One region of the Pseudobacillus sp. 179-B 2D1 NHS genome, then DNA from elsewhere that is predicted to be linked to it. Evidence: predicted binding sites of a transcription regulator. Region 1 holds the regulator's gene; each other region holds the start of a gene.
What was found. The regulator Rex, encoded in region 1, represses fermentation and respiration genes when NADH is low (regulators of the CRP and FNR family bind a similar motif). The targets are predictions, from matches to a motif close to TTGTGAAATATTTCACAA.

Region 1 (3,281 bases):
ATAGTTACTGTAATTCCCATGAAATTTTTTAATGTGCTGCCGAGAGATTTCGTATACTTGGTTTACAACTTTATCAAGGAAGTAACGGTCATGGGACACGATCAAAATAGCGCCGTTGTAGCCCTGCAAATATTGTTCCAGCCAGGAAAGTGTATCAATGTCTAAATGGTTCGTCGGCTCGTCCAAAATAAGAATGTCGGGTTTTGTCAATAATAGCTTTCCCAGTGCGAGCCTCGTTTTTTGGCCGCCACTTAAAGTAGAGATTTTCGTTTCATAGTCAAAATCATGAAAGTTCAAGCCATGCAAAACCGAACGGATATCTGCTTCGAACTGATAGCCGCCGGACTCTTTAAATTCATTTTGCAGCAAATCATATTCCTTGGTGACTCTTTCATATTGGCTGGCATCTCCGTAAACAGCGGGATCCGCCATTCGCTCTTCCAGATGCCGCAGCTGCTTTTCCATGCTGCGCAAATGCGAGAAGACGGAAAGCATTTCATCCATGATTGATAAATCAGATTCCAGCCCGGTGTTTTGAGCAAGATAGCCGATTGTCGCATCTTTCGGCTTTAAGATATTTCCGGAATCATAAGAGAGGATACCGGCGATTATTTTTAAAAGAGTGGATTTTCCTGCTCCGTTTCTACCAACTAGAGCGATCCGGTCTCTTGTTTGTACTTCAAGTTTAATATTCGACAAAATGAGCTCTGCGCCGAAGTATTTTGTAAGCTGTTGTACTTGCAGTAAAATCATTCTTCTCACCTCAGTTTTCTACTTATTAGTGTAGCTGATTCTATAGGCCTGGGCAATTCTCTTTCACCCTTTCTGGGCGATAGAAAGGAAATAAAGTTGAAAGACAAGCCGTGCAAAATATTGTATGATGGAAGGAGTGATTGAATCGAAAGGTTATCAGTTTGGAAACAGCAAGCGCTGGGGGTATAAATATGAACCATGATCCATTAAGGATTCCGCAGGCGACGGCCAAGCGTCTGCCATTGTATTACAGATTTATCCAAAACCTGCATTCTTCTGGCAAGCAGCGGGTCTCATCGGCAGAATTAAGCGAAGCAGTAAAAGTAGATTCGGCGACGATTCGCCGCGATTTTTCTTATTTTGGAGCACTTGGTAAGAAGGGATACGGCTATAATGTCAGCTATTTATTGTCGTTCTTTCGCAAAACACTTGATCAAGATGAAATAACAAATGTAGCTCTTATTGGGGTAGGAAATTTAGGAACCGCTTTTTTGAATTATAACTTTATGAAGAATAACAATACGAAAATACAAATAGCCTTCGATGTAGATGAGGGAAAAGTAGGCAAGACGATTGGGGATGTTCCAATTTATCATCTGGATAATCTGGAAGAGAAACTACAATCAAAGGAGGTACCAGTAGCTATTTTGACGGTTCCTTCTACTGTGGCCCAAGGCATTACAGACCGTCTTGTGGAATGCAATATTAAAGGCATCTTGAATTTCACACCTGCGAGACTGAACGTTCCTCCAATGATTCGAGTGCATCACATTGATCTGGCTGTTGAACTGCAATCGTTAGTTTATTTTTTAAAGAATTATCCGGATGTCTCGGAAGAAAAGTCGGAATAGAATTATGCCGAAAAATCGGTTATGATGGAGGAAAGGAGGTGCTGCATAAATGGGATTAAGTGTAGGCAGTATTATATTGATTGCTGGAGCAGCAATATTAATCTTCGGACCGAAAAAACTCCCTGAGCTTGGACGCGCGGCAGGCGACACGTTGAAAGAATTTAAGAATGCCACGAAAGGGCTGGCGGACGACGATAAACCAGAGGATAAGAAGGATCCTCAGTAAGGTTAGGATGAATGACAATGAGTCGACAAGACATGACAATATATGAACACATTGGCGAGTTGCGGAAACGGCTCATTATAGTAATCGCTTTCTTATTCCTCACTATGATTGCCGGTTTGTTTCTGGCTGAGCCGATTATCCGCTATTTGCAGCATGCGGACGAAGCGCAGGAATTAACAATGAACGCTTTCCGTGTGACAGATCCTATAAAGATTTATTTTCAAATGGCTTTTGTCATCGCTTTTGTATTGACTAGCCCTATGATTCTTTATCAGTTGTGGGCATTCGTAAGCCCAGGACTGCTTGAGAAAGAGAGAAAGGTAACGCTTAGCTACATCCCGTTATCCTTGCTGCTATTTCTCGCCGGAATTGCTTTTTCTTATTTTATTTTATTTCCGTATATCATTCATTTCATGATGAAGTTATCCGGAAACTTGCAAATTGAGCAGGTTATTGGCATTAACGAGTATTTTCAATTCTTATTTCAAATTACACTTCCATTCGGCATCTTGTTTCAGCTGCCGGTTGTTACAATGTTTTTGACAAGGCTGGGGATTATTACACCTATGTTTCTTGCGCAAATTCGCCGCTATGCTTACTTTGTTCTGCTAGTGGTAGCAGGGCTTATTACGCCGCCGGATGTGATATCACAGATTATCGTGATGATTCCATTAGTTATTCTTTATGAGATCAGCATTTGGATCTCAAAGATTAGCTATAAAAAAACATTGCAGGCCGAACTGGAAGCGGAAAATGCAGAATAAAATAAGGCTGTCCAAAAAAAGAGCCGAACTTCCGCAAGAGCGAAAGTCAGCCTTTTAGAGAACAGCCTTATTTTTTTTCGTTGCTTTTCAAGCGCCAATACATAAAGAGCAGGCGAATGCCGGAACCAATATCCATCGTTGCCAGCAAGATGAGCAAGTAAGTGAAAAAGCCAAAGCCCCCCGTGTTGACATCTTGAATGGCTAAATAAGTAAAGAACGCGCCGAGAATAAGATAAAAAATCCCGGTCGTTAACGGTGATTGTTTCATTAAATTCCTCCAAATTTTAAAGCTATAAGCCTAAAAAAGCCAAGTAATAAAGCTTTGTATTTTTTCCGTTTCTTTCATCATCCGCTCTAATTCATCCGCATAAAAATATTGCACGACAATGACCAAGGAATTCATAGCCACATGGGCGAATATAGGAACAAGCAGTCTTTTTGTTTTTACATATAGAAAAGCAAACGTGAATCCCATCGATGAGTACAGAATGACATGTTCAGGTTCAGCATGAGCAAGGGCAAAAATAACGGAGCTGATCAAAGCGGATAGCCAGAAAGGAAACTTCTCATACAAGCTTCCAAAAATAATCTTTCTAAAAACGATTTCCTCTAAAATCGGACCGAAAATGGCAGTGGCAACCATCATCAATGGGACAAGCTCAATAATATGAATAATCGTTTCTGTGT
Region 2 (3,281 bases), on a different contig from region 1:
AACGGCAATCGCCATCGTTGTAATCGAGAAAATACTGTTGGTTAGTGCTCCCTGACCCATAGTAAAGAAATGGTGAGCCCAAACTAAGAACGAAAGAAGGGAGATAATAACCATTGACCAAACCATTGATTTGTAGCCGTATAGATTACGGCGAGCAAAGGTTGAAATAACCTGACTATAAATACCGAAAGCTGGCAGAATCAAAATGTATACTTCAGGATGTCCCCATACCCAGAAGAAGTTCGCCCAGAGCATATCCATTCCGCCGTTTTCTGTTGTAAAAAACTGTGTTCCAATTAAACGGTCCATTGTTCCCATTGCAAGTAATACGGTTAATACAGGGAAAGCAAAAACAATAATCGCATTAGTGATAAGAGAAGACCATGTGAACATTGGCATTTTCATTAGAGTCATGCCAGGAGCTCTCATTTTTAGGATTGTCGTCATAAAGTTAATCCCTGTCATCAATGTCCCTATACCAGCAATCTGGATCGCAATCATATAATAGTTCGTTCCGACAGATTCACTAAATTCGTTGCCTGCCAGCGGGAAATATGAAGTCCATCCAGCGTCAGGAGAACCCCCGACAACGAAAGAGATGTTAAATAACATTGCACCCATAAAGAATAACCAGAAACTTACAGCATTCAAACGTGGAAACGCTACGTCACGCGCTCCAATTTGTAATGGTACAACAAAGTTCATGAAACCGATAATGAATGGCATCGCCATAAAGAGGATCATAACGACCCCGTGTGTTGTGAATATTTCATTATAATGCTGAGCATCCAGCAGCTTGCTTTCAGGAGTAGCCAGCTGGGCACGCATCATGATCGCATCTACGCCGCCGCGGAATAACATCAGTAAAGCGGAAAGCAGATACATAATACCGATTCGTTTATGATCTACTGTTGTTAACCATTCGCGCCACAGATATCCCCATTTTTTAAAATAAGTTAAGCCGGCAACGATCGCAACACTTGTAAGAACAATGGCAACCATTGAGGCATAAATCGCAGGACTTGCATGCGGTATGGCAAATCGACTAAAGAAATCCATACGTTTGTGACTCCTTTCAGGAATAAATTGCTTATCGTATAAGGCTTAGTTGATTGATTAAATGATTACTAACCTTAGTGGTGCATGCCTTCATGCTCTGAAGACATATCCATATCATCCATGTTTTCATGCTCTGAATGTTCATCCGATTTTTCAGATTCATCAGAGGAGCTATGGTGATGTTCAGGAGGCGGTGAAAAACCTAAGTGAGTGCCAGTAAAAGTAGATTTTCCAAGGTGCCCCGGCTCTAGTAAATCATTAAATTTTTCTTCTGTAAGAGGCTTAGCTGTTTCCTTTACTTCTTTTACCCAATCATCGAATTCATCTTGAGGCATGGCTTTGACATCAAATGTATTTTCAGCAAAGCCTTTACCGCTGAAGTTTGCATTTCGACCCATATATTCTCCTGGCACGTCAGCCGCTAGGTGCAAGGTGGTAATCATATCACTCATTGCATACTTTTGGCCTCCAAGTTGTGGAATCCAGAAGCTAGTGATTGGTCCGTAAGAGTAAAGTTTAAATTCAAGCGGACGGTCTGTAGGAACATACAGATAATTAACTGTCTCAATGCCTTCTTCCGGATAGCTGAAATGCCACTTCCAGTTAGAGGAGGAAGCATAAACAACTAACGGTTCTTTATTTCCGTATCCTTCCGGCTTTGCCTCCACTTTATAGTTACTTTGAACAGAGACAAAGGAGAGAAACGCAACGATTATAATCGGAATCCCTACACAAATGGCTTCAACAATAGCATTCCCTTCAATGTGAGGCGGCTCATAATTTTCAGGTTGTTTTGAAGCACGATATTTGATTAACATAAATGCTAATAGAGCGAAAACAACAATGACAATGATCGACATAATTCCAATCGATAACAGAATGTCTTTAGCTTGTGTTTCAGCTTGAGGTCCTTTAGGGTCTAAGACCAGTAATCGATTATCGCAACCGGCAAGCACAGTAGCAATAGTAAAAAGTACAGATAATACGACCCATTTGAATTTCATAAATGTAACCCCTTTCCTGTAGAAATTTGAAAGCATCGCAGAATTACAGATTGTGAACAAAATGTGAAAAAATTCACAAGAAATTTCAATAAGTTCAACACATATTTCCTGACTGCTTCATCTGCTTTTATATTAGTACCGTTAACCTAAAAAAACAATTGTTATTCGCCCATGTCACAAAATGTTCATTCTCCTTGTGGAAAATTAGGGGGGTGCAGGTTGTTTTTCAATTAATTGTAAAAAAAATCTATGGTAATTATATAAAAAGAAAAATATTTTGAAATAATAAACTAATTCCATACTTATGCTCGATTCTTTTGTTCACTACATACATAAAATGGCTGGGGCAATGGTATAGTTAAACTGATACTGTTTTTTGTATTTTCAGATTATAATAAAGAAAAAGAAAGTAGGGAGAGGCATGACAAATATTCAAACTCCATCAACAGATCTTGAAATTGCCATGAAAGCTAAAATGCATCCCATCGAGGACATTGCCCAAAATGCAGGCATCCCAGATGAAGCAATTGAACCCTATGGAAGATATAAAGCAAAAATAGATGTTTCTAAATTGCCGAAAAGAACGCAAAATGGAAAAGTCGTTTTAGTGACAGCGATTAGTCCCACACCAGCAGGAGAAGGGAAGTCAACAGTTACAGTGGGGTTGGCAGATTCTTTGTCTCACTTAGGGGAGAAAGCAATGATCGCTCTCCGTGAACCTTCTCTTGGCCCGGTCATGGGAATCAAAGGGGGAGCGACTGGCGGTGGGTATTCGCAAGTGCTGCCAATGGAGGAGATTAACCTTCATTTTAACGGCGATCTTCACGCGATTACAGCAGCTAACAATGCTCTTAGTGCTCTGATCGACAATCATCTTCACCAGGGAAACGCACAGCAAATCGATCCGCGGAGAATTACATGGAAACGAGTACTTGATCTGAACGATCGGGCACTGCGCAACGTGACAATCGGGTTAGGCGGACCCACTCATGGAGTGCCGCGGGAGGATGGTTTTGATATTACGGTTGCTTCTGAGATCATGGCGATTTTTTGCTTGGCAACTGATTTGGCAGACCTGAAGGAGCGGCTGGCACGCATCGTTATCGGTTATACATATGACAAGAAACCTGTGACAGTTCGGAATTTGGGTGTAGAGGGCGCGCTGACTGTCTTGCTTAAAGAAGCATTTAAACCGAACCTCGTTCAAACAATTGAGGG
Region 3 (3,281 bases), on a different contig from region 1:
AAGTAGGCCATGTCGGGCTATATCGTGATCCGGAAACACTAAAGCCTGTTGAATATTATGTAAAGCTCCCAACGGATGTGGAAGAGCGTGATTTTATCGTAGTAGACCCAATGCTTGCTACAGGAGGATCAGCAGTAGAAGCGATCCATTCCTTGAAAAAGCGTGGAGCAAAGAATATTAAATTTATGTGCTTAGTAGCGGCTCCTGAAGGTGTAGAGGCTATCCAGGAAATCCATCCAGATGTTGATATTTACATTGCTGCCTTGGATGAAAAGCTGAATGAAAAAGGCTACATTGTACCAGGATTGGGAGATGCAGGCGATCGCCTGTTTGGAACAAAATAATTAGAAGTAGGTGCAAAGAAGATGAACCGCCCGATTAAAGTAATGACCATTTTTGGAACGCGCCCTGAAGCGATTAAAATGGCTCCGCTCGTTCTGGAATTGCAGAAATATCCTGAGCAGTTTGAATCTATTGTCACTGTAACGGCGCAGCATCGGCAAATGCTCGATCAGGTGCTTGAGATCTTTAACATCACTCCAGACTACGATTTAAATATTATGAAGGATCGTCAGACACTTATTGATGTAACGACGCGTGGATTGGAAGGGCTTGACGGAATAATGAAAGAAGTTAAGCCGGATATTGTGCTCGTACACGGAGATACAACGACTACATTTGTTGCAAGTCTCGCTGCTTTCTATAATCAAATTGCCGTTGGCCATGTTGAAGCAGGATTGCGCACATGGAATAAATACTCTCCGTTTCCGGAGGAGATGAACCGTCAATTAACAGGAGTCATGGCTGATCTTCATTTCTCACCTACAGATGAAGCGGAAGAGAACTTACTTAATGAAGGAAAAAAAGCAGAAACCATCTTTGTAACAGGCAACACAGCCATTGATGCGCTAAAAACAACAGTGAAAGAGAGCTACAGCAATGAAGTGCTGGATAAGCTTGGCAGCGATCGCCTTGTCTTAATGACTGCTCACCGCCGTGAAAATCTTGGTGAGCCGATGCGCAGCATGTTCCGTGCAATCAAGCGACTCGTTGAAGAAAACGACGATATTCAAGTGGTCTACCCGATGCATATGAATCCGGTCGTCCGTGAAATTGCTGGTGAAATTCTCGGCAATGATCCGCGCATCCATCTTATCGAACCGCTTGACGTAATCGACTTCCATAACTTTGCGGCGAGAGCACACTTGATTTTAACTGACTCTGGCGGCGTGCAGGAAGAAGCGCCTTCTCTTGGTGTGCCTGTTCTTGTCCTTCGCGATACCACTGAACGTCCAGAAGGAATTAAAGCCGGTACATTAAAGCTTGCCGGTGTAGATGAAGAAGCCATTTATCGGATGGCGACTGAATTGCTGAACGATCAGGCTGAATATGAGAGAATGTCTAAGGCCTCCAATCCATATGGAGATGGGGAAGCTTCCCGTCGCATTTGCGAAGCGATCCTTTATCATTTTAAAGCAACGGATCAAAAGCCGGACCGTTTTTAAAGAGGCTCTGTTAAAGGTCTATGTTGATTGAAGCGAAAGTCGCAAAGGCTCCTCCATCTTACATTCGTATAGTTTCATCATGTGGGGGAGGGGAGCCAGTAGAAGACGAGTGCAAATCAACGCTTATCATTAACAGAAACTTAAATAAAAAAAGGAACTGCCCTGACAGTTCCTTTTTTTATTTAATGGCCAATCGGCAGATCTTTGGTAGACTTGAGGATTGGCAATGGAGAATAAGCCGAAATCAAATGAACTTCCGAGGGAAAGAAAAGAAATTTTTATTCAGAAAAGGGTATGTTTTTACAATTATTTTTTACTTATCACCTGTGATAAGTAATTCTTATGGAAAGATTTAAATTTTGATCAATTTGTGAAATGTAACATACAATTTTTGAGGTTTTTTTTAGTATGCGTTGACATTAAAATACCCCTATTGTATGCTTACAAAGGGAAAAGAGCAAATACTATGAACTGAGCGTAAACGCTTTTTTTTTAGGTAGAACCCACGGTGGGCAGGAGTGTTTTACATGAAGAGCCGTAAAAGTGCGTTTAAGGCGATGAGTTTGTACAGTGCAGTTTTGGCACAGTTGACAGGATCTATTCTCATCGGGATTTTTGCCGGACGCTGGCTTGATGAAAAATGGAAAACTGAACCACTTTTTTTAATCATCGGACTGCTCTTAGGATTAACTGCGGGCGTTTTTTCTATGCTTAAGACGGTTAACCACTTCAATTCGGAGGATTAATAAATTATGGGGGAACTCCAGCACTCACTTTCCAGACATCGAAAGTATTTATTATATTTGCTCGCCATCTTTGTTTTCTGCTGGGGAATTATGCCTTACAAGGCGATTTTCGGCGGCCTCATTCTTGGAACAGCTTTTAGCTTGTTCAACCACTGGTTAATGTTGAAGCGGATGCAACGTTTCAACACCGCACTTGAGCGCGGCAATAAAGTCCAATCGCTAGGCACGATGTCACGAATGGCATCCGCTGGCGCAGCTGCTCTCATTGCCCTTCGTTATCCGGATCATTTCAACATTATCAGTACAGTTTTGGGATTAATGGCATCCTATATTGTCATTATGATAGATTTTTTTATTCATTTTCTAATAAAAAGAAAAACCGGGGAAGAGAGGTGAAAACAGTTGCATCACGAAAATCCATTATATCATTGGGAAGTATTTGACGGTTTTACTTTAACTTTCAACTTAGCCAACGTATTAATGATCACTGTTGCCAGTGCAATCGTTTTCTTAATTGCAGTTATTTCCACAAGAAAACTGGCAATGAAGCCTACCGGGCTGCAGAACTTTTTTGAGTGGATCATGGACTTTGTGAAAGGGATCGTCAAGAGTAACATGGACTGGAAAACGGGAGGACGTTTCCATGTTCTTGGAATTACACTGCTTATGTACATTGCAGTTTCCAACTTTCTTGGTCTTCCATTTTCAGTGGTAAAAGATGGCGTGCTCTGGTGGAAATCTCCAACAGCAGACCCGGTGATCACTCTAACATTAGCAGTTATGGTTGTCGCTCTGTCACATTATTATGGAATTAAAATGAAGGGCTTTACAGAGTATGGAAAGGATTACTTCCGTCCAATGGGATTCTTATTCCCGTTGAAAATTGTAGAGGAGTTTGCTAATACGCTGACTCTTGGCCTTCGACTTTATGGAAACATCTTTGCTGGTGAAATCCTTCTTGGATTGCTAGCAGGAAGCCTTGCTACAGGAGTGGGCGGACATTTAGCTGCCATCCTTCCAACATTAGCAT

Region 2: the regulator Rex is predicted to act here: its motif matches at 2,125-2,142, upstream of qoxA (cytochrome aa3 quinol oxidase subunit II).
Region 3: the regulator Rex is predicted to act here: its motif matches at 1,874-1,891, upstream of ACH0BF_RS04835 (AtpZ/AtpI family protein).

Annotation. Positions count from the first base shown of each region.
Region 1 is NZ_JBIQDP010000026.1:4,288-7,568, forward strand. Features, by position in the region: gene ACH0BF_RS20165 (ABC-F family ATP-binding cassette domain-containing protein) at 1-753, opposite strand, end outside; gene ACH0BF_RS20170 (redox-sensing transcriptional repressor Rex) at 945-1,604, shown strand; gene ACH0BF_RS20175 (twin-arginine translocase TatA/TatE family subunit) at 1,654-1,830, shown strand; gene tatC (twin-arginine translocase subunit TatC) at 1,848-2,594, shown strand; gene ACH0BF_RS20185 (YdiK family protein) at 2,662-2,862, opposite strand; gene ACH0BF_RS20190 (CPBP family intramembrane glutamic endopeptidase) at 2,893-3,281, opposite strand, start outside.
Region 2 is NZ_JBIQDP010000001.1:354,042-357,322, forward strand. Features, by position in the region: gene qoxB (cytochrome aa3 quinol oxidase subunit I) at 1-1,059, opposite strand, end outside; gene qoxA (cytochrome aa3 quinol oxidase subunit II) at 1,134-2,063, opposite strand; gene ACH0BF_RS01855 (formate--tetrahydrofolate ligase) at 2,485-3,281, shown strand, end outside.
Region 3 is NZ_JBIQDP010000003.1:219,356-222,636, reverse strand. Features, by position in the region: gene upp (uracil phosphoribosyltransferase) at 1-344, shown strand, start outside; gene wecB (non-hydrolyzing UDP-N-acetylglucosamine 2-epimerase) at 366-1,505, shown strand; gene ACH0BF_RS04835 (AtpZ/AtpI family protein) at 2,033-2,251, shown strand; gene ACH0BF_RS04830 (ATP synthase subunit I) at 2,258-2,647, shown strand; gene atpB (F0F1 ATP synthase subunit A) at 2,654-3,281, shown strand, end outside.